Ciceribacter thiooxidans: one gene and its partner. The protein of the gene in region 1 interacts with the protein of each later gene in a pairwise test. Links are inferred from orthologs where the notes say so. Each region holds a gene or a part of one and is shown in the gene's direction. Other genes may lie near its edges.

Region 1 (7,666 bases):
GTGACCTTCACCTGAAGCAGCGAACGGACGTTCGGATCGAGCGTCGTTTCCCAGAGCTGCTCGGCGTTCATTTCGCCGAGGCCTTTATAACGCTGCATCGAAAGACCTTTTCGGCCGGCCGCAAAGATGGCATCGAGCAAGGCACGAGGACCCGACATCTCCTGCTGTCCATCCTTTCTGGAAAGTACGGGCGGAACGCCGTAAACTTCCCGCAGCCTCGCTGACAGCTGGTCGATGTGACGCGCGTCGGCCGAGCCGATGAGGGCGACATCGACGAAAGCCGCTTCTTTAACACCGCGGACCATTCGCTCGAAACGCAGTCCGCCTTCATCGGTTACATGGCCGGTCCAGCCGCGCTCCGTCTCCTCAGCGATCAGATCGAGCCGACGTGCAACTTCCGCTGCGGTCTGTTCCGCGCGTTCGCGATTCCCCGTCAGTTCCGGGTTAAGTGCCCCCGCAATTGCCGCCTGCTCGATCACGTTACGGTTGTAGCGGGAGTGCAGACCCTCGATCAGAGACCGCAACCGCAGAGCGTCCTGAATGACCTCGCGAAGATCGGAAGCCGCACGAACCTCGCCGCTGCCGAGCGTAAGTCGCGCATCCTCGAGACCCATCGTGATGAGGTAATCTTCGAGCGCTTTTTCGTCCTTCAGGTATTGAACCGACTTGCCGCGAGTCACTTTATAGAGCGGCGGCTGCGCAATGTAGAGGTGGCCGCGCTCGATCAGTTCCGGCATCTGGCGGAAGAAGAAAGTCAGCAGAAGCGTGCGGATGTGGGCGCCGTCGACATCGGCATCGGTCATGATGATGATCTTGTGATAACGCAGCTTGTCTGCGTTGAACTCATCCTTGCCGATCGACGTGCCGAGCGCCGTGATCAACGTTCCGATTTCCTGGCTCGACAGCATCTTGTCGAAACGCGCACGCTCGACGTTCAGGATCTTACCGCGCAGGGGCAGGATAGCCTGTGTCTCGCGTGAGCGTCCCTGTTTTGCTGATCCACCTGCGGAATCGCCCTCGACAAGGAAGAGTTCGGATTTGGACGGATCACGCTCCGAACAGTCGGCAAGCTTGCCCGGCAACGATGCGATGTCCAATGCACCCTTGCGGCGGGTCAATTCACGCGCCTTGCGCGCGGCCTCGCGAGCCGCAGCTGCCTCGACGACCTTGCCGACCAGAATCTTAGCATCACCCGGATGCTCCTCGAGCCACGTGCTGAGGGCTTCGTTGACGAGGCTTTCGACCACAGGGCGGACCTCGGACGAGACGAGCTTGTCCTTTGTTTGCGAGGAGAACTTCGGATCCGGGACCTTTACCGAAAGAACTGCAGTCAGTCCTTCGCGACAATCGTCGCCGGTCAACGTCACCTTCTCCTTCTTCATGATCCCGGAACTATCGGCATACGAGACGATCTGACGGGTCAGTGCCCCGCGGAAACCGGCCATGTGCGTACCGCCATCCCGCTGCGGAATATTGTTCGTGAAGCAGAGGACGTTCTCGTGATAGCTGTCGTTCCACCACATGGCGACTTCGACGGTGATGCCGTCCTTTTCACCCCTAATGGCAACCGGCTGTTCCACCAGTGGCTTCTTTGAGCGGTCGAGATAGCGGACAAAGGCTTCCAGGCCTCCGTCATAGATCATCTCTTCCTGGCGGACATCGGATTTGCGCTTGTCGGTCAGCAGGATACGGACACCGGAATTGAGGAACGCCAGTTCGCGAAGCCGGTGTTCCAGCGTGCTGTACTCGAATTCGATATTGGTGAACGTCTCCGGACTCGGCAGGAACGTAACCTCTGTGCCCGATCGACCTTCGTACTCGCCACTGACCCGGAGCGGAGCGTCGGCGACACCGTGCGTAAAGCAGATTTCGTGAATCTTGCCGCCACGGCGGATCTTGAGTACCAGCTTGGTCGACAGGGCATTGACGACCGAAACACCGACCCCGTGAAGACCGCCCGAGACCTTGTAAGAGTTCTGGTCGAACTTGCCGCCGGCATGGAGCTGCGTCATGATCACTTCGGCGGCGGACACCCCTTCCGACGGGTGAATGTCCGTCGGAATTCCACGACCATTATCCGTGACGGTAACAGAGCCATCCGCGTTCAGCGTGACAGTGACGATATCGGCATGGCCCGCCAACGCCTCGTCGATCGCGTTGTCGACGACTTCGTAAACCATGTGGTGCAAACCGGAACCGTCATCGGTGTCGCCGATATACATGCCGGGGCGCTTGCGCACGGCATCCAGACCTTTCAGCACCTTGATCGACTCTGCCCCGTATTCAGCGGAAGCAGTGTTCTCAGTTACCGGCGTCTCACTCATTCAACGATCTTTCCAGTCAGTCATAGGAGCCGCGGCATCGAATCAGCGGCTACAATCGCGTCGACTATAGGTGGTTTGGCAAAACTTCCAAACGTGAAGGACCCCAAATCCCGTGGATAGGGGCGCCAGCCGGGGGTTAAGCAGCTATTTGGCTTTTTCTAGGACGTCATTCAACTCGTTTATCACGTTCGGAGGCAGCGAGCGAATCCTGTGAGCGAGCGTATTCGCGAGAGCGGTATATTGCGGAGGAAGGCCTGACGTGTCGAGCACCACACGAGGATCGGACATGCCTGCTACAGAAAAGAGCTCCTCGGCTTCGTCCCAGATAATGTTGAAATAGCCGGCGATGCGTTGGAGAAGATCGAAATTCGGCCTGCCACGTTTGCCGTGCTCGAGCGCCGACAGGTAGGCCGGCGACACGCCAATCGCGGCCGCCATCTCTTTTTGCGAAACACCTTTTCGCTCGCGAAGCATCCTCAGCGCCTGTCCAAAGGGTGTCACGGACGATCCCCGGTTGCGCGGGACAGACGGACATACAACGCCCCCTCACCGCCGTGCTGGCGTGCAGCCACCTCATACGATGAGATCAAGTGGCGAAATTCGGGCTTCGAGAACCACAACGGAACGGCCCGCTTCAACGCGCCGTCGCTCCCACGTGAACTTCCCTTGCCTGTAATGACAAGAACATGTCGCAGGCCACGCTCATGCGCTCTCACAAGGAAGTCGAGAAGCATTGCATGCGCCTCGCTCTGGATAAGGCCATGAAGATCGATGCGCGCTTCAAGCGCAAGATGTCCCCGGGCCAGCTTGCGCTTGACGGGCCTCTCCAGCGGGTGATGACGGCTGGCAATTTTCTTTTCGCGATCGGTTCCGGTCGCTGTTGGCGCGGTACTGCTCTCAGGCTGCTCGACCGCAGCCCGGAACAACTCCCCCGGTTCGGAAAACTCCTCATCGAAAATCAGCAGATCTTCGAGGCGGCCATGCAGCGGTCGCGTGGTGCGGGCCACCTTGCCCCAGAGAATTCGATCGTCGGCGCTGAGCTTTCCTTTTCCCGACACTAGAGGTACCTCGCCGCTGCTTCTTTCGGCACGAGTATGTAGAAATCAGCGTCGTTGCGAACGGCCCCCGCCAGTTCGCCGGCCTCATCACCCGAACCGGTGAAGATGTCACCACGTGCCGGTCCGACGATCGCGGAGCCAGTATCGAGGGCGAGCATAAGCCGCGCGAACGGCTTGCCACCGTCAATGTTCGTCAGGGTCTCGGAATGGACAAAAAAGGGAAAGCCGAAGGTATGGATCTGCCGATCGACCGCCAGCGATCGTCCGGCGATCAGCGGCACTTTCGCTGCAGCGATCGGGCCGAGGGCCGGATCGTCCACATCCGCCTCTCGGAAGAATATGTAGGAGCGGTTATGCCATAACACTTCGTCGATCTGGTCGGGATGCTGTGCCAGCCAGCTGCGGATCGACTGCATCGAGATGTTCGCCGGCTCGATCTCGCCACGCTCGATGAGCAACTTACCGATCGCCGAGAAAGGGTGGCCTGCCTTCGCGTCGTAGGTGATACGCTTCGTTCCGCCGTCCGGGTAGCGAAGACGTGCAGCGCCTTGAACATGGGCGAAGAAGACGTCGACTTTCGACTTCGCCCAGGCGATCTCGAGACTCTGTCCGTCGAGATAACCGCGGTCAATCGCCCTCCGGTCCGGATAGGCTGAAATTGCCCCATCCCGCAGCAATCCGAAGCGATATGAGGGATCCATGTTTGCCGGCCGGTTCCCTTCGTCGATATCGATCAGATCGGAGGGACGGCGATAGAACGGGTACAGGTACTCATCGTCTCGTTTCGAAGAGACACTGACCTCTGGTTCGTAGAAGGCGGTGACCAGGCCCGGCTTGCCATCCGCCCCCTCAATCCGGAATGGCTGACACCTCGTTTCGAAAAATTGCCGGGCGAGTTCACTGGTTTGGATTGCCGCTTTTTCGACCCCATCGAGAAGTGGCATCAGATCGTCGCAACCGAGACCCAGCGAGCCCTTGCGGTAAGGCTTGACAGAACGAACGTACCGCCCGCACTCCTTCAGGCCAGCAAAGAGCGGCGAAGGATCGTCCTCACGCCACCGAGGGATCTCGTCGAACGAGACAGGTGCCAGCCGGAAGCCTTCGAGTTTGCCGCTCATTGTTCCGATTCGGTCGCGACGAGCTTCCAGTTTGGATCGCGTGACCGGATGTCGCGTGCAAACGTCCAGATATCGTTGACTTCGCTAACCGCATCGGGGTCGCCGTCGATTAGCTTTCCATCCTTATCGAAGGTCGCAGTTATGAGTTGGCAGACCACGCGAACGGTGACCTGTTCCTCGTTGTCCTTGATGCCGGCCTGCTTGATTTCGGCCTTTTCGATTCCGACGAACGTCGACTTCATCGTCTCCCCGCGGGACTCCCGCTCGGAAATCGCGCTGTCGAAACCCTCGTAGACCTCTCGCGAGAGCAGGCCTTTCAAGGTCTTGCGATCTCCCTCGGCAAAGGCAGTCACGATCATCTCGTAAGCCATTCTGGCGCCGTTGAGGAATTCTTTGGGGTTGAAACCGGCGTCGAAGGCCACCAGATCCCGAAGTGAAGCATTGAGCGAAGTACCGGGTTTGGCGAAGGCGTCGATGGCCGAAAAGCGCTCGTCGCCACCTTCCTCGCGGCGCGGCAACGTCACCAGCTTTCCATCGTCGCCGCCAGGCGCTTGTGATACATCGCGCTGATTGTAAGGCTCGAAGGGCGGCTTCTCATTGCCGGTCCTCCGGCCGAGCACGCTGCGCAGCTGTAGAAAAATCAGCACTGCGGCTACGAGAAAAAAGAGCGTTACAAAGTCGTTGGAACCCATCGCATCCCGCCGGTGACGTTTATTTTCTAATCTTCATCCCCATATAGTCCGCATCAGGCCATCATTCAAATGGCGTTGCCAGTGTTTGGCTCGCCACGTCATCCCGAACCAGTGCCGAGGGGCCATCGGCGGGTTCGGAGGAGAGTTAGGCATGCGCATTCCGGCACTGTTATTCATCGTCCTCCCGTTGGTCGAGATTGCTGGCTTTATCGTTGTTGGACAGGCGGTCGGCGTGGTAACCACGCTGGGCTTGATTGTCCTTTCGACTGTCACCGGGCTCATGCTGCTTCGCGTTCACGGCTTTGGAATGCTACGGAAACTGCGCGAGGAAGGCCAAGCGACGACTGATGCGGGAAAGGCCTTCGTTGATGGAGCGATGATTGCTGCAGCAGCCATACTTCTGATCATTCCAGGCTTTGTTACCGACCTGCTTGGGCTGCTGCTCCTGCTGCCGTTCGTACGCAAGGTTGTATGGTTGCGGCTTGGCGCACGAACCGTCTTCTTCTCCTCACGGCAGCAGTACTACGCCGGGCCGCGTGGCAGTTCGCAGAGGGAGGATTCAAGAACGATAGATCTTCACGAGGTCGATTTCCATCGTGAGCCAGACAATAGTTCACCTTGGCATATAAAGAAGGAAGGCGACCGGTAAGCTCGCTGTTTCGGCCGGGCGCAAGGGTTGTAACCGCGGGCCCGAAGTGTTAGATGGCCCCGATAATCCAAAGCCACGAGGACGCCCAATGGCCAACGACGACACGGGAACGGCGAGCCCCTCCCTCAATATTCTGGCTCAGTACATCAAGGATCTCTCATTCGAGAACCCTGGCGCTCCGCGCTCGCTGCAATCTCGCGACAGAGCCCCTGCAATCAACATCAACGTCAACGTCAATGCCAATCCGCTGTCGGATTCGGACTTTGACGTTGTGCTTTCGCTGAATGCAGAAGCCAAGGATGGTGACAAAACGGTGTTCGCCGCAGAACTGGTTTACGGCGGCGTCTTTCGCATTTCCGGGTTCCCGCAGGAACACATGCTGCCGGTTCTCTTCATCGAGTGCCCGCGTCTGCTTTTCCCATTCGCACGCCAGATCATCGCCGATGCAACGCGCAATGGTGGCTTCCCGCCGCTGATGATCGATCCCATCGATTTTGCACAGATGTTCGCGCAGCGTGTGGCTGAAGAACAAGCCCGCGCAAAGGTGCAGGCGACGAACTAACCGCCTTTACGTCAAAAAGAGAAAGCCCGGTTCGCCGGGCTTTTTTGTAGATCAAGGTCTGACGTCTCTAAGACCTGTATCTCGACCAGATGGCTTTCTCGCCCAAGCGTGCGATCAACAAGCGGTGAGATTCGATTTCTTCGGCGGTAAGACGCGACGCAAGCTTTGTCGTTCGCACAAGCAGATGATCGGCAATCTCGACTTCTTCCTCCGTAACAGCCTTTTTTTCCTCCGCCTGCACCAAGCCAAAGGCTGCCTGACGGCCTCCCAGCATCTCGATGTAAACCTCGGCCAAAAGCTCGGCATCGAGAAGTGCCCCGTGCTTCGCGCGGTGCGAGTTGTCAACACCGTACCGGCGGCAAAGCGCATCAAGCGAGTTCGGTCCCATCGGGTGCTTTCGACGCGCCAGGGCCAGGGTGTCGATCACCATGTCGGGCGGCACCGGCGGTCGATCCAGTCGATCGAACTCGGCGTTCATGAAGCCGATGTCGAAGTTCGCATTATGCGCGATCCACCGTGCGCCATCGAAGAACTCGAGGAGTTCCTCGACGATCTCCGCGAAATGCGGCTTATCCTTCAGAAAATCATCGCTGATACCGTGAACAGCAAGCGCGTCCGGATGAACCTTGCGGTCGCCTGGATTGATATAGACGTGGAAGCTCCGACCGGTCGGAAAATGGTTGAGAAGCTCGATCCCGCCGATCTCGATAACTCGATCGAACTTGGATTCCAGCCCCGTCGTTTCCGTATCGAAGACGATTTCCCGCATGCACTATCCTCCAGCCCGCGACCAATGTCGCAAGGTCGAAATAATCTCACCAACCTGGCGCCGTGCCGATTCGATGCCGTGACCCGTATCGATGATAAAGTCGGCCTGCGCACGCTTTTCCTTATCGGGCACCTGCCGCGCCAGGATCAAGTCGAATTTCTCCTCCGTCATTCCTGATCGCTTCAGGACCCGCTCCTTCTGTAGCTGCGGATCACAACTGACGACCACGACAACATCCACACGATTCTGGACCCGTGTCTCAAAGAGAAGGGGAATGTCCAAAACCACTATGTCGGCACCAGAATCCCGTGCGCTATCCAGGAAGTCCTGCTCCCGGCTCCTCACCAGCGGATGGACGATCGCCTCAAGGATCTTGAAGTTAGCCGGATTCTTCGCCAGATTCTCGGAGAGCTTCGTCCTATCGACCACACCCTCGACAATTACGTCCGGGAAGGCAGCAGCGATCAGCGGCACCGCCTCTCCACGGTAGAGTT
Region 2 (4,980 bases), 3.3 Mb from region 1 along the record:
GGTGACGGTGATCGCGATCATCTTTCGGGCACCTTCGCCATCGCGGACCACCTGCAACGCCAGATCCTTGAGAAGGTCGTTGAGGGCAACCCTGAAGCCGGCAAGGCGGGCGTCGTCTGCAGATTCGACGCGCAGCTGTCCGTCCGCGGCGGCGGCGCCGGTCGCAAAAAGCATCAGCGTGTCCGAGGTCGAGGTGTCACTGTCGACCGTTACGGAATTGAACGTCGGTCCGACGCCGGCAGACAACAAAGCCTGCAGCGCAGGCGCTGCAATGTCCGCATCGGTGACCACGAAAGACAGCATCGTCGCCATGTCCGGCGCAATCATGCCGGCGCCCTTGGCGATGCCGTTGATCGTCACGTCGACACCATCGATTTTCGCCGTCCGGGTCGCCACCTTCGGATAGGTGTCGGTCGTCATGATCGCCTTGGCCGCTTCCAGCCAGAAATCGCCGGTCGCGCTCTTCGCCATGTCGCCGAGGACGCCGGAGAACTTGGTCGCATCGAGCGGCTCGCCGATGACGCCCGTGGAGGCGAGATAGATCTCATTCTCTCCGCATCCAAGCGCCGCGGCCGCCGACTTCGCGGTAAGCGTCGTCGCCTCCCTGCCCTTCATCCCCGTGAATGCATTCGCATTGCCGGAGTTGACGACCACGCCGAGTGCGACGCCATGAGAGAGATTCGAGCGGCAGAAATCGACCGGCGCCGACGGGCACTTCGATTTCGTGAATACGCCGGCAACCGCTGCGGGCTTGTCGAAGGCCATCAGAAGGACGTCGGTGCGGTTCTTGTACTTGATGCCGGCTGCCGCAGTCGCCATGCGGACACCTCTGACAGGCGGCATGACAGGGTAGGATTTGGGAGCAAGCGGGGAAACGGTGGCAGACATTTCTTTGCGGCCTGAATAATACGAAGCACAAAAGGGAAGGCCCGCGCTACCTGCGCGGGCCGAAAGACCATTGCCGCGATTACGGCTGCTTGTTCACGTCTTCATAGCCCTTGCGCAGGGTCTCATCGACGATCTCGACCTTCTGGTCGGCCTTCGCCTTGGCAATCAGTTCGAGATACTTGTCGCGCATGACGAGTTGGCGAACCTGCTGCGCGACATCTTCGTAGGCCGGCGGCGGCGCGTCGCGCTTGTCCTCGACCTTGATCACATGAAAGCCGAACTGTGTCTTGACCGGGGTCTTCGAGTAAGTGCCCTTCTCCATGGCGAACGCAGCCTGTTCGAATTCCGGTACCATCCGCCCCTTGGTGAAGTAACCGAGGTCGCCACCTTCCGACTTGTTCGGGTCAGTGGATTTCTCCTTCGCAAGCTCGACGAAATCCTTGCCCTTGTCGAGTTCGGCGATGACGGCCTTCGCCTCGTCTTCGGTCTTCACGAGGATGTGCCGTGCACGAACCTCTTCCTGCTTCGGGAGAGCGGCGATCTCCTTCTCGTAGCGTGCCTTGACCTCGTCGTCGGTTACGGCATCGACCACGTGCTTCTTGAAATACAGGTTATGGAGCTCCCGTTCGGCGATGAACTGCATGCGCTGCTGGTAGGCGGGGTCATCCTTCAGGCCCTCGGCCGTGGCGTTGCCTGCCAGAAGCTTGACGTCGATGGCGCTCGAAAGGGCGGCAACCTTCTTCTGCTCGTCCGGAAGCTGCGACAGCTGCGGATCGAGATTTGCCAGCGCAATATCGAGCTCGGATTGACGGATCTCGAGGTTGCCGACCTTCGCCACCAGGGCGTCCTCGGCAAAAGCAGGTACCTTAAGGCCCACGAGCGCCACGCATGCAGCAAGGGCAAGTTTATGATAGCGAGACATGACAGACCTTTCGAATAGGGTACCGCTTCAAACCGATTGAATCGGGCGAAAAGTTGTCGGATACGCCGGAAACCAACGCCTCCGCAGCAACCTGTCCCGTTGACATCATTCGACCCCCCTCTTATCTGTCACGCAACCTCGCGTCCAGTGAAGTTTCCGGTGGCGGCACTCCATTTCGTCCGTGATCGGGTGCCGGCGAGTGCGCACGCAATATGTGACGAAGTGTCAGAAAGGACCACGCTGATGGTCAGTCTTGGTGGGCTCGCCCGCAAACTGTTCGGCTCGGCAAACGATCGCCGTATCCGCTCCTACCAGCCGAAGGTCGCGGCGATAAACGCTCTCGAAGACAGCATGAAGGCTCTGGACGACGGAGCGCTTGCCGCCAAGACGGCAGAGTTCCGCGAACAGCTTGCCGCGGGCAAAAACCTCGAGGATCTTCTCGTCCCCGCTTTCGCAGTCGCCCGCGAAGCCGCACGCCGAACGCTCGGGCTGCGCCCGTTCGATGTTCAGCTCATCGGCGCGATGATCCTGAACGACAATTCCATCGCTGAAATGAAGACGGGTGAAGGCAAGACCCTCGTTGCGACGCTTGCCGTTTATCTGAATGCACTCGCAGGCAAGGGTGTTCACGTCGTTACCGTCAACGACTACCTCGCCAAGCGCGACTCGACGACGATGGGCAAGCTCTACAGCTTCCTCGGCATGACCACCGGCGTGATCGTGCACGGGCTGTCGGACGAGGAACGGCGGGCAGCCTACGCCTGCGACATCACCTACGCGACGAATAACGAACTCGGTTTCGATTATCTCCGCGACAACATGAAATACGAGCGCTCGCAGATGGTGCAGCGCGGCCATAACTACGCCATCGTCGACGAAGTGGACTCGATCCTGGTCGATGAAGCACGCACGCCGCTCATCATCTCCGGCCCGCTCGATGACCGCTCCGATCTATACACGACGATCGATGCCTTCATTCCGCTGTTGTCCGAGGAAGACTACGAGATCGACGAAAAGCAGCGCTCGGCGAATTTCTCCGAGGTCGGCACCGAGAAGCTGGAAAACCTGCTCCGGGAAGCCAACCTTCTGAAGGGTGCTTCGCTGTACGACGTCGAAAACGTCGCGATCGTCCATCATATCAACAATGCGCTGAAAGCGCACAAGCTCTTCACGCGCGACAAGGACTACATCGTCCGCAACGACGAGGTCGTCATCATCGACGAGTTCACCGGCCGAATGATGCCTGGCCGACGCTATTCGGAAGGACAGCACCAGGCGCTGGAAGCCAAGGAAAAGGTGCAGATCCAGCCCGAAAACCAGACCCTGGCCTCGATCACCTTCCAGAACTATTTCCGCATGTATGGCAAGCTTGCCGGCATGACCGGCACGGCGGCAACCGAAGCGGAAGAATTCGCCAATATCTACGGCCTCGACGTGGTCGAGGTTCCGACGAACCTCCCCATCCAGCGCGTAGACGAGGACGACGAGGTCTACCGGACCGCCGAGGAGAAGTTCCGGGCAATCATTGAAGAGATCAAGACGGCCAACGGACGCGGACAGCCGGTCCTTGTCGGCACTACCTCGATCGAGAAGTCGGAACTGCTTGCCGCCTTGCTGAAGCAATCCGGTTTTCAGGATTTCTCCGTGCTCAACGCGCGCTACCATGAGCAGGAAGCCTATATCGTCAGCCAGGCGGGCGTGCCGGGTGCGGTGACCATCGCAACGAACATGGCCGGCCGCGGCACCGACATCCAGCTCGGTGGCAACCTCGAGATGCGGATCGAGCGCGAAACGGCTGAGATGGAGGCCGGCCCGGAACGCGACGCCAAAGTCGCGGAAATCACGGACGAGGTCGCTCGGCTCAAGCAGAAGGCGCTTGAAGCGGGCGGCCTTTATGTCATCGCGAGCGAGCGGCACGAGAGCCGCCGCATCGACAATCAGCTGCGCGGTCGTTCCGGCCGCCAGGGCGACCCCGGCCGCTCCAAGTTCTATCTGTCGCTCCAGGATGACCTGATGCGCATCTTCGGTTCCGACCGGATGGACGGAATGCTGCAGAAGCTGGGGCTGAAGGAAGGCGAGGCGATCGTCCACCCCTGGATCAACAAGGCACTCGAGCGCGCGCAGAAGAAGGTCGAGGCGCGGAACTTCGATATCCGCAAAAATCTTCTGAAATACGACGACGTTCTAAACGACCAGCGTAAGGTCATCTTCGAGCAGCGTATTGAGCTCATGGATTCTCCGGATGTCTCGGCAACCATCGCCGACATGCGCAATGACGTCATCGAGTCGCTTGTAAGTCTCCACATTCCCGAACGGGCCTATGCCGAGCAATGGGACACGGCAGGCCTCAAGGCGGCCGTTGCACAGCTCCTCAATCTCGACCTTCCGATCGAGGAATGGGGGAAAGAGGAAGGCATCGCTGACGACGATATCCTCGCACGTATTACCGACGCCGCGGACAAGGCTGTCGCCGACAAGGCCGAACGTTTCGGTCCAGAGATCATGCATTATGTCGAACGCTCCGTGGTGCTCCAGACGATCGACCAGCTCTGGCGCGAGCATATTGTCAATCTCGACCATCTGCGTTCTGTGGTCGGTTTCCGCGGCTACGCCCAGCGTGATCCGCTGCAGGAATATAAGGCCGAGGCCTTCGAACTCTTCCAGGCACTGCTTGCAAATCTCCGCGAAGCCGTAACGACGCAGATGATGCGGGTCGAACTGGTGCGTGAAGCGCCGCCGCCGTCGGTTCCCGAGATGGAAGGCCATCATATCGACGCGACGACCGGCGAGGACGACTTCAACGAGGGCGGCTCTGCAGGCGCCCTCCTGGCGGCGCCCGACTACGTGGCTCCGGAAAACCGCGATCCCAAGGACCCATCCACTTGGGGTAAGGTCGGTCGCAACGAGGCGTGCCCTTGCGGCTCGGGAAAGAAGTACAAGCATTGCCACGGCGCCTTCGAACAGGCGTAAGAGGCAGGAACAAAAACTCTGGAAGGCGGCTCTCGGGCCGCCTTTCTGCATTATGGCGAGACACCCGTGCGCGACGGAGGAACCGTTTTTTAACCCTGACTAGGCACAATGCGCCGGTCAGTATTGCGTCATCGGTGAGTATAGCGTGTCGATCCCGGCAGTGATCCAGTTTGCGGAAAAAGTACTGCCGAGCAGCCTGC

Evidence for each region. Proteins that work in one complex are often made in the same cells at the same time.
Region 2: the proteins of secB (region 1) and secA interact in binary tests that used the Escherichia coli proteins (3 or more experiments, as listed by UniProt). The link is inferred for Ciceribacter thiooxidans from one-to-one orthologs.

Annotation. Positions count from the first base shown.
Region 1 is NZ_CP059896.1:3,503,371-3,511,036, forward strand. The notes cover bases 4,913-7,666. They hold secB (protein-export chaperone SecB), read left to right. Parts: upstream 4,913-5,929; coding sequence 5,930-6,403; downstream 6,404-7,666. Other genes in these bases: H4I97_RS17365 (Tim44/TimA family putative adaptor protein), read right to left, coding at 4,913-5,192; H4I97_RS17370 (FxsA family protein), read left to right, coding at 5,344-5,841; dnaQ (DNA polymerase III subunit epsilon), read right to left, coding at 6,471-7,172; coaE (dephospho-CoA kinase), read right to left, coding at 7,176-7,666. Also shown: gyrB (DNA topoisomerase (ATP-hydrolyzing) subunit B), read right to left, coding at 1-2,324; H4I97_RS17350 (helix-turn-helix domain-containing protein), read right to left, coding at 2,469-2,825; H4I97_RS17355 (Smr/MutS family protein), read right to left, coding at 2,822-3,382; mltA (murein transglycosylase A), read right to left, coding at 3,382-4,500; more of H4I97_RS17365, read right to left, coding at 4,497-4,912. UniProt on the Escherichia coli protein: One of the proteins required for the normal export of some preproteins out of the cell cytoplasm. It is a molecular chaperone that binds to a subset of precursor proteins, maintaining them in a translocation-competent state.
Region 2 is NZ_CP059896.1:202,222-207,201, reverse strand. What follows is about bases 1,720-4,980. They hold secA (preprotein translocase subunit SecA), read left to right. Parts: upstream 1,720-2,053; coding sequence 2,054-4,780; downstream 4,781-4,980. Other genes in these bases: H4I97_RS00925 (lipopolysaccharide biosynthesis protein), read left to right, coding at 4,926-4,980; H4I97_RS00935 (peptidylprolyl isomerase), read right to left, coding at 1,720-1,810. Also shown: bifunctional glutamate N-acetyltransferase/amino-acid acetyltransferase ArgJ, read right to left, coding at 1-888; more of H4I97_RS00935, read right to left, coding at 968-1,719. UniProt on the Escherichia coli protein: Required for protein export, interacts with the SecYEG preprotein conducting channel.